2 regions of the Pseudoalteromonas sp. DY56-GL22 genome follow, and region 1 is predicted to be linked to the other one. Evidence: predicted binding sites of a transcription regulator. Region 1 holds the regulator's gene; the other holds the start of a gene.
What was found. The regulator sigma-54, encoded in region 1, starts transcription at its own class of promoters, with help from an activator protein. The targets are predictions, from matches to a motif close to GTTGGCACGNNNNTNGNNT.
Positions count from the first base shown of each region.

Region 2: a site for sigma-54 is predicted at 2,074-2,092, ahead of glnA (glutamate--ammonia ligase). Genes of this name have one in related genera too.

Region 1 covers NZ_JANHZR010000015.1:16,082-21,473, reverse strand. The annotation lists gene kdsC (3-deoxy-manno-octulosonate-8-phosphatase KdsC) at 1-512, shown strand, start outside; gene lptC (LPS export ABC transporter periplasmic protein LptC) at 509-1,063, shown strand; gene lptA (lipopolysaccharide transport periplasmic protein LptA) at 1,053-1,574, shown strand; gene lptB (LPS export ABC transporter ATP-binding protein) at 1,571-2,296, shown strand; gene NO991_RS19865 (RNA polymerase factor sigma-54) at 2,403-3,899, shown strand; gene hpf (ribosome hibernation promoting factor) at 3,926-4,213, shown strand; gene ptsN (PTS IIA-like nitrogen regulatory protein PtsN) at 4,217-4,669, shown strand; gene rapZ (RNase adapter RapZ) at 4,670-5,392, shown strand, end outside.
Region 2 covers NZ_JANHZR010000006.1:119,308-124,699, forward strand. The annotation lists gene typA (translational GTPase TypA) at 1-1,640, opposite strand, end outside; gene glnA (glutamate--ammonia ligase) at 2,148-3,554, shown strand; gene NO991_RS14295 (DUF4124 domain-containing protein) at 3,688-4,209, shown strand; gene glnL (nitrogen regulation protein NR(II)) at 4,290-5,360, shown strand; gene ntrC (nitrogen regulation protein NR(I)) at 5,379-5,392, shown strand, end outside.

The sequences.
Region 1 (5,392 bases):
TGAGTCAGCGTGCTCAAAAAATAAAACTATTAATCTGTGATATTGATGGTGTTTTTTCTGATGGTCGAATTTATTTGGGTAATAATGGCGAAGAGCTTAAAGCATTCAATACTAAAGATGGTTTTGGTATTAAAGCACTCATTAATAGTGGCTTTGAAGTGGCAGTGATTACTGGCCGCCATTCACAAATAGTTCAGCAGCGAATGACTAGCCTAACAGTTCAGCACATTTATCAGGGACAAGAAGATAAGCTGATTGCTTATCAAGAGTTAAAGGATAAACTGGGGCTGACAGATGAACAGATTGCCTATATTGGTGATGATGGTCCAGACTTACCAGTTATGGAAAAAGTTGGCTTTGCTGTCGCAGTAAACGATGCACACCCGCTTATCAAGAAGCTGGCTCATTACACCACATTATTACCGGGTGGCTTTGGAGCCGTGCGTGAATTAACTGATTTACTGATGTTAGAAAACGGCAAGCCGTTAACTAGCGATGGAACCAGCGCATGAATATAGCCCGTATTTTACTGAGTATTGTTTTTGTCTGTTGCATGGTGTGGTTATGGTACCCGTACTTTAACCAGTCAACTGATACAATAACTAGTGAAGACGAGATCATCGCAACACCTGATTACACTGCCGTTGCTCTAAAGCAAACAGCTTATGACGAGCAAGGTAAAATTAGTCATAAAGTGGCAGCTGCAAAAATGGAGTTGTATCAACAATTAGGGTTTACCTTTTTTGAACAACCTATTTTTACTATTTATAGCGATCAGCAAGTTTGGCAAGTAAGAGCCAAAGAAGCTACTTTATACGAAAATGATCAGCTGATTTTTGAAGGGGATGTAGTTGCTAAAAACTTAACCCATAACGGTATGATCGAAGACATAAAAGCAGAAAATATTAATGTCGACATTGATAAAATGACGATGTTTTCAAAGCAACCTGTAACACTAACAGGACCGAATTTAAAAATTACCGGTAAAGGCTTAAAAGCCGATTTAAAAGCCGAAATTGTTGAGTTAACTAACCATACACGAACCATATACTATGACCAATAAACTGAAGAAATTACTCCTGATCCCAAGCTTATTGATTGCCTTTTCGGGCGCAGCTGCCGAGCAAACAGGCGCTCAAATTAGCATTAGCTCAGATCGCCAAGTCGGTAAACTAAAAGATGGCGTTGGCATATTCGAAGGTAACGTAGAGATCGTGCATGGTGATCGTCGCATTACAGCAGAGCGACTTGAGGCACATGGCGGTGACACCGAAGGTACAGTCGAATTAATTATCGCTACAGGCAAACCAGCTTACTTCGAAGAAAAGCAAGCTGATGGTACCGTGATGAGCGCCAGCGCCGAAGAAGTTCGTTATGATGTTGCGAAACGCTTCTTAACACTCAATGGCGAAGCTGAAGTCACTCAAGCGGGTCAAAAAGTAACGGCAAAAAGCATTACCTATGATATGGCTCAACAGCTGATCAGCGCAGAAAAAGACGAAAACTCAACAGATCGTGTACACACTATTTTAGTGCCTGTAGAAAATAAAAAAGACGATAAAGGCCAACCATGAGCACATTAAAAGCAGAGCTTTTAGCTAAAAGCTACAAAGGCCGCCAAGTGGTTAAAAATGTCGGTCTTGAAGTTGAAGCGGGCAGTATTGTTGGCTTGTTAGGGCCAAATGGTGCAGGTAAAACCACCACCTTCTATATGATTGTAGGCCTCGTACCAAGCGACAAAGGAAAAATAAGCATCGATGATAACGATATCACGCTTTTGCCAATGCACAGCCGTGCGCGCTTAGGTATTGGTTATCTACCACAAGAGTCGTCTATTTTTCGAAAATTAACAGTTTACCAAAACTTGATGGCCATATTAGAGACCCGCAAAGATCTTAACAAAACAACGCGCGAAGAGACGCTTAACAACTTATTAGATGAATTTAGCATTCAACATATTCGCGATAGCCAAGGTATGGCACTGTCAGGTGGTGAACGACGCCGCGTTGAAATTGCACGTGCATTAGCCGCTAATCCTAAATTTATCCTTTTAGATGAGCCTTTTGCTGGTGTTGATCCTATTTCGGTGTTAGATATAAAGAAAATTATTGAGCACCTAAAAAATCGTGGTATTGGTGTACTTATTACTGACCATAATGTTCGAGAAACCCTTGATGTTTGTGAAAAAGCCTACATTGTTTCTCATGGGGAGCTAATTGCATCAGGCACACCTGAGCACGTATTAGCTGACCAAACTGTACGTGATGTTTATCTAGGCGAGCAATTCAGGCTGTAACCATTACGCCACCGACTAGAGCATCTGCTAGACTTATACAATGACAATAAATCGATAACAGTGTCCTCACCGTTACCGATAACTTAAAAAGGATTGTTAGGGATACATGAGGCAATCATTACAGCTGCGCATGGGCCAGCAACTTACAATGACTCCACAACTGCAACAAGCCATTCGCTTGTTGCAGCTCAGTACATTGGATCTCCAGCAAGAAATTCAAGAAGCGCTTGATAGTAATCCTCTGCTTGAAGTGGAAGAAGCGGATTACAACGAAGAAAGCATCGGTAAGAATGAGCAAAAAGCGGAGTCTGACGATGTACAAGTCAGCGCGTCTGCCGACGAAGCACCTAGCGAATTCGAGCAAGAAAGCAGTGATGCTCTGAGTAAGGATACGGTTAGCGATGACTTAGCTATGGATGTTACGTGGGATGAGTACATGAGTGCCGCCCCATCAACATCGTCTGGGCCAATGCCTGAAGACGAGTCTATTTACCAAGGTGCTTCAACAGAAACACTGCAAGAATATTTAATGTGGCAACTACAGCTCACACCATTTAGTCCTACCGATGAAGCGATTGCCGTTGCCATCGTTGAAGCTATCGATGACTCAGGTATTTTAACGGTTAGCTGCGAAGATATTGTCGAAAGCTTTAATCAAAATAATGATGAAGAAGAAATCGAACTCGATGAAGTTGAAGCTGTCTTAAAAAGAATACAGTTATTCGATCCAGTTGGTATCGGCGCGCGAAGTTTACAAGAGTGCCTGTGTATACAACTTCGTCAATTCGATGCCAATACGCCATATTTAGCTGAAACTAAAATGGTTTTATCTGAGCATATCGAATTATTAGCAAGTCGCGACTATCGCACTTTAATGAAAAAGACTAAGCTTAAAGAAAACGAGCTTAAAGAAGTGATGACGCTCATTCACAGCTTAAATCCTAAGCCTGCGGATAGCATAGTACGCGAAGAATCTGAGTACGTCATACCCGATGTATCAGTGAAAAAAGTGAAAGGCCGCTGGGTAGTCGAGTTAAACCCAGATTGTATGCCAAAAATTAGAGTGAATAGCCAATATGCAGCGATGTCTCGCTCTGTTAAATCAAGTAGCGACAGCCAATTTATTCGTTCTCACTTACAAGAAGCAAAGTGGTTTATTAAGAGCTTAGAAAGCCGTAACGATACTTTACTAAAAGTGACCAACTGTATCGTGCAACAACAGCAAGCTTTCTTTGAACATGGCCCAGAGGCAATGAAGCCAATGGTGCTAAACGATGTCGCTGAAATGGTCGAAATGCATGAATCGACGATTTCTCGGGTTACAACACAAAAATATATGCATACCCCAAGGGGAATTTTTGAGTTGAAATATTTCTTCTCAAGCCATGTCAGCACCGAAAATGGTGGTGAGTGCTCTTCTACAGCAATTCGCGCTTTAATCAAGAAGTTAGTTGCTGCAGAAAACTCGGTTAAACCATTGAGTGATAGCAAAATTGCAGATATATTGGCTGAGCAAGGAATTAAAGTAGCTAGACGTACAATTGCAAAATATCGTGAGTCTCTAGCAATACCTCCGTCTAATCAGCGTAAAAGTCTGATTTAGACGTTTTACATAGAAGGAAAATGCTTATGCAACTAAATTTAACTGGTCGCCACGTAGAAGTCACTGATTCATTAAGAGACTATGTAAACACTAAGTTCGCAAAACTAGAAAGGCATTTTGATCATATTAATAATGTTCATGTCATTTTAGATGTAGAAAAATTAAGCCAAAAAGCAGAAGCAACTTTACATGTAAACGGAGGCGAGTTGTTCGCTTCTACAGAACATCAAGATATGTACGCAGCAATTGACTCATTGATCGATAAACTTGATCGCCAAGTCATTAAGCATAAAGAGAAATTAGCTCGACATTAAATTATGAAACTTAGTTCACTTACTAATCAGGACTGCAGCAAAGCTGCGGTCCTTTTTAATAGCAAAAAAAGAATTCTTGAGTATATTAGCGAGTTAGCTCACCAGCAGTTTCCTCATTTATCTCAACAAGATATCCTAGATGCTTTTCTGAACAGGGAAAAGTTAGGTAGTACAGGTATCGGCCGAGGAATAGCTATTCCCCACGGTCGAATGAGTGGTGCTGATGAACCTCATGCATTTATTATTGTCAGTGAATCTCCCATCAATTTTGATGCGATAGACAATCGTCCCGTTGATATTTTTGTGGCACTCATCGTACCAGATGGCGATTGCCAGTTGCACTTGAAGACCTTGTCAACAATTGCTGATAGACTTAAAGATAAAGATTTTTGTAAACAGTTGCGAAGTGCTACAAGCGATCAGCAACTATTTCAAGTAATTGCATCAGAGGCATAAATGGAATTAATAATTATCAGCGGTCGCTCAGGCTCGGGCAAATCGGTCGCTTTACGAGTTCTTGAAGACTTAGGCTACTACTGTGTTGATAATATTCCTGTCAACCTACTGCCTTCGCTCGTGCGAAGTGTTTCTGATAATTATGACAAAATTGCCGTCAGTATCGACGTACGTAACTTACCGAAAGAGCAGCAAGAGTTTAATGATATTCTTGAGTACCTGCCAGGTTTTGCTAACCCAACACTATTCTACCTAGATAGTGATGATCAAACCCTAATCAAGCGTTTTTCTGAAACTCGCCGTTTGCATCCATTATCGATTGATTCTTTACCGCTTGATCTTGCCATTAAACAAGAAAAAATCCTGCTTGATGTGCTGATCACCCGCGCTGACTTTATGATTGATACCACTGATTTGAGTGTTCATCAGTTAGCAGAATCAATTCGTGAAAAGATTTTAGGTAAGAAAGATAAAAAACTGATTATTACGTTTATGTCGTTTGGTTTTAAGCATGGCATTCCAAAAGAAGCTGACTACGTTTTTGATGCACGCTTTTTACCGAACCCACACTGGGAGCCTGATTTAAAGCCACTAACCGGCCTCGATCAGCCTGTCAGGGATTATTTAGCTAGCCACAGCATAGTGCAAAAGTTCACTTGGCAGATTCAAACCTTTGTACAGACTTGGTTGCCACATCTAGAGCGCAACAACCGCAGTTACCTA
Region 2 (5,392 bases), on a different contig from region 1:
ACGTTTGTAAGTTGCTTACCTTTAAGCGCGTTTACAGTTAGGTCGTTGTCACGGCTGTGGATACCGATAACCATACCTTCGTAAACTTCAACACCGTGACCGATGAATAACTTACCACGGTCTTGTAAGTTGAATAATGCGTTAGTAAGTGCTTTACCAGTTGCGTTAGCAATCATTACACCATTCTTACGGGCACCGATAGTACCGCCTTTGTGAGGACCGTAGTGATCAAATGTGTGGTAAAGAAGACCAGAACCAGACGTTAATGTCATGAATTCAGTTTGGAAACCAATTAAGCCACGGCTTGGGATCATAAAGTCCATACGTACACGGCCTTTACCATCTGGAGACATGTCTGTTAGTTCACCCTTACGAAGACCAATTTGTTCCATGATAGAACCTTGGTGCTCTTCTTGACAGTCGATTGTAAGTGTTTCGTATGGCTCTTCTTTTTGACCATCAACTTCACGAAGGATTACTTGTGGACGAGATACCGCAAGCTCGTAACCTTCACGACGCATGTTCTCGATTAAGATACCTAAGTGTAACTCACCACGACCAGAAACACGGAAGCTATCTGGGTTGTCAGTTTCTTCAACACGTAATGCAACGTTGTGAACAAGCTCAGCTTGTAAACGCTCAAGAATGTTACGTGACGTTACGAATTTACCTTCTTTACCAGCAAATGGTGATGTGTTTACAGAGAACGTCATTGTTACTGTAGGCTCATCAACGCTTAGTGGTGGTAATGCTTCAACGGTATTTACATCACAGATAGTGTCTGAGATTTTCAGCTCACCAAGACCAGTGATTGCAATGATGTCACCTGCGCCTGCAGATTCTGCTTCATGACGCTCAAGACCTAAGTAGCTCATTACTTGGCCAACTTTACCGTTACGCTTAGTACCGTCTGCGCTTACAACAGTCACCTGTTGGTTAGGACGAACAGTACCACGCTTGATACGACCTACACCGATAACACCGATGTATGAGTTGTAGTCAAGCTGAGAAATTTGCATTTGGAAAGCACCTTCAGGATCTGCATCCGGTGGAGATACTTCGTCAACGATCATCTGGAACATTGGTTCCATGTTATCTGATGGCTCGTCTAAATCCATTGTTGCCCAGCCGTTGATAGCTGATGCATAGATTACTTTAAAGTCTAACTGTTCGTCAGTTGCACCTAGGTTATCGAATAAATCGAAAACTTGGTCCATAACCCAGTCAGGACGTGCACCAGGTTTGTCGATTTTGTTGATAACAACAATCGGCGTTAAACCTTGTGCGAATGCTTTTTGCGTTACGAAACGCGTTTGCGGCATTGGACCTTCTTGAGCATCAACAAGTAGTAATACTGAGTCAGCCATCGAAAGTACGCGTTCTACTTCACCACCGAAGTCGGCGTGTCCTGGGGTGTCTACGATATTGATATGGTAGTCGTTCCAAGAGATAGCTGTGTTCTTAGCTAAAATGGTAATACCACGTTCTTTCTCAATGTCGTTTGAGTCCATTACGCGCTCTTCGTTACCGCCGCGCGTTTCTAATGTGCCTGATTGCTCAAGCAGTTTATCAACCAAAGTTGTTTTACCGTGGTCAACGTGGGCGATAATCGCTATATTTCTTAACTTTTCGATGCTCATATTTTTTCTCAGAGAAATTGAATCTCATTGATCCTGCAAGATCTACGCAGTCACCTGCGTTTTCACCAGATGTCCCAGCATAGGATTTAAAAGGGCGCATATTATCCCTTAATAATGGCATGGATGAAAGTTTATCCAATATAAATTTATAAACTTTCTTCAGGCTTTTTATAAGTATCTGTTTTATAAATGACAAATTTATGAAAATTAAAGTGAATCTGAGCTCAATACTGGCGAAATTTTAGTTTTTGAACCATATTTTGGCACTAAATAGTGTTCATAACCGAAAAATTGGCACGCTCAATAATTGTGCAAAACAAGGTCGCACTTTTTACGCACCAGAATGATCTTTTTACGCACCAACTTAGTGCAACAAAAGTTAACAAAACGAAGCCCTGTTCACTTTTTACAAGCCTAAACAAGGTGTTAAAAACATGGCACGAAACCAGCTTATATAAGCGAAAAGCAATAATGCAGCAAAAATAAAACCCAACAATTGGAGGACACATGTCACAATCGGTTTTAGATTTTATCAAAGAAAATGACGTTAAGTTCATTGATTTACGCTTTACTGATACCAAAGGTAAAGAACAGCATGTTTCTATTCCTCATCATCAAATTGATGAAGATTTCTTCGAAGACGGCAAAATGTTTGACGGCTCTTCAATTGCTGGCTGGAAAGGTATCAACGAATCAGACATGGTACTTATGCCTGTTCCTGAGTCTGCGAAAATGGACCCGTTTTCTGAAGAAGCTACACTAATCGTACGTTGTGACGTAGTTGAGCCTTCAACACTTCAAGGTTACGAGCGTGATCCACGTTCTGTTGCAAAACGCGCTGAAGAGTACATGCGCTCTACTGGTATTGCTGACACTGTATTATTCGGTCCAGAGCCAGAATTCTTCCTTTTTGATGACGTTAAATACAAATCAGACATGTCTGGTTCTATGTACAAAATCGATTCTGTAGAAGCTGCTTGGAACTCAGATAAAGATTACGAAGGTGGCAACATGGGTCACCGTCCAGGTGTTAAAGGCGGTTACTTCCCGTGTTCACCTGTTGATTCATCACATGACTGGCGTTCAGCAACTTGTTTAGTTCTTGAAGAACTAGGTCAAGTAGTAGAAGCTCACCACCACGAAGTAGCAACTGCAGGTCAAAATGAGATCGCAACTCGCTTCAATACAATGGTATTAAAAGCTGACGAAATCCAAGAGATGAAATATGTTATCCATAACATGGCTCACTTATACGGAAAAACAGCGACATTCATGCCTAAACCAATCGTAGGTGATAACGGTTCTGGTATGCACTGTCACCAATCTCTAGGTAAAGATGGCGTAAACATCTTCGCGGGTGACAAATACGCAGGTCTTTCTGAAGAAGCACTTTACTACATCGGTGGTATCATCAAGCACGCTAAAGCAATCAACGCATTCGCTAACGCGTCAACGAACTCATACAAGCGTTTAGTACCAGGCTTCGAAGCTCCTGTAATGCTTGCATACTCTGCACGTAACCGTTCTGCTTCAATCCGTATCCCAGTGGTACCGTCTGCAAAAGCACGTCGTATCGAAGTACGTTTCCCTGATCCAACAGCTAACCCATACTTAGCATTCTCTGCAATGCTTATGGCTGGCCTAGACGGTATCAAGAACAAGATCCACCCTGGCGATGCAATGGACAAAGACTTATACGATCTACCTGCTGAAGAAGCAGCTGAGATCCCACAAGTTGCATCTTCTTTACAAGAAGCACTTGCATCATTAGACGCAGACCGTGAGTTCTTAACTCAAGGTGGCGTATTCACTGATGACCTAATCGATGCATACATCGCGCTTAAGAGCCAAGAAGTTGAAAAACTTAACATGACAACTCACCCAGTTGAGTTCGAAATGTACTACAGCGTGTAATACACGCTGTATCAGAATTATCTAAAAGATAATAAATGTGTGTTCTCAAGCCCGCTCTGCGGGCTTTTTTAATGGTAATTGAGCGGGTTCTACTCTACAGTTTTAGTTAAGTGAAAAAATGCAGGGTCGCAGGGTGAAAAGCACAACCTTATTGGTATTATCGTTATTATTTGCAAGCTTTTTTGGTTATACAGCAGCACAAAAAGTCTATTCTTGGAAAGATGAGAATGGTGTATTAGTATTTTCTGATACTCCTCGCCCCGGTGCTACTGAGGTCAAGTTAAATACCCAAAACCTTACAATGCCTGCAGCTGATACCAGTATTCTTGATACTGCTCCAAGTGCAGTCCCTGTTAACTTTAAAGTGTCAATTGCAGCCCCCGCAAATGAAGAAACTGTGAGAGAAAATACAGGTTCTGTTTATGTTACTACACGAATCAGCCCCCGTTTTGAAACTGGTTTCAAAGTTCAATTACTCGTTGATGGTTCACCTCATGGCGCACCAAGTAATAGCACGACCTTTGCTCTAAGAGAGGTCTTTCGAGGCGAACACACATTACAAGCGAAACTTTTTGATGCAAATAATAAACTCGTTTCAGTTAGCCCTGTCAGCACTTTTTTCATGCACAGAACTTCAATTAATAACGGAAATTAGAATTTTCGACATGATGTCTCGCAAAGCAAAAAGAGTATGCTAAGCTGCACTAAATTGAAACGCACTAAAATGGTGCAACCATGCTCAGAGATCTACATTTTAATTCTCAATTACTCGACAGTATTTGGAAAAATTTAAGTACTGCCGTTATTTTACTCGATCATGATTTTAAACTGGTTTACGCAAACGATAGCGCCAGTGAGCTTTTAGGTTTAGGCCCAAAACGTATCATCAACCAACCGTTCGACAACCTATTTAACTACCACTCGATAGATTTAAAACGTATTGCTCAGTATTCGTTGTTTGATGGTGTCGATTGCCACCAACATAGAGCTGACGTGGTGTTCGTCGATTCTCGCCATGCCAAGTTAACTATTAGCACACGCCGAATAAGTAGCAACGATGAAAATTATATCCTGTTCGAATGCCGCCAAATGGATGATGAAATTCGCCATGACCAAGCTTCGAATCAAATGCATCAATATCAAGCTGCCCGTAACCTTATTCGTGGTTTAGCACATGAAATTAAAAATCCTTTAGGTGGAATTCGCGGAGCGGCGCAATTATTGCAGTATGAGGTTGATCAGCAAGAACGTGATCAATGTGCCGAATTAATCATTGAACAAGCAGACCGTTTACGCGAGCTTGTCGACCGTTTACTTGGTCCGAATCAACTGCCACACAAATCCCATGGCAATATTCACCAAGCGTTAGAGTCGGTGATTAAACTGAGCATGTTAGACAACAATGCCAATATCACTTTAGTGAAAGACTATGATCCAAGTATACCGAGTGTATACATAGATCAGAGTAAAATTCAGCAAGTGGTACTGAACATTATTCGTAATGCACAACAGGCACTTGTTGATGGTGGCGAGATAAGAATAAAAACTCGCATCAATCATCAACACAGGCGCCCGGGTAAGGCACCGAAAAAAACCTTGCTGATCCAAATTTCGGATAACGGCCCAGGTATAGACAAGAGCTTACGTGAAACCTTGTTCTACCCAATGATCACCAACAAAGAAAATGGATCAGGGCTTGGTTTATCGATAGCGCAAACCTTGGTTGACCAACATGACGGCCACATTGATTGTGACAGTTGGCCAGGCCATACAGAATTTAATATCTATTTGCCTTTTACGGATTAATGGTTTTTTGGAGTAGTCATGAAAACAGTCTG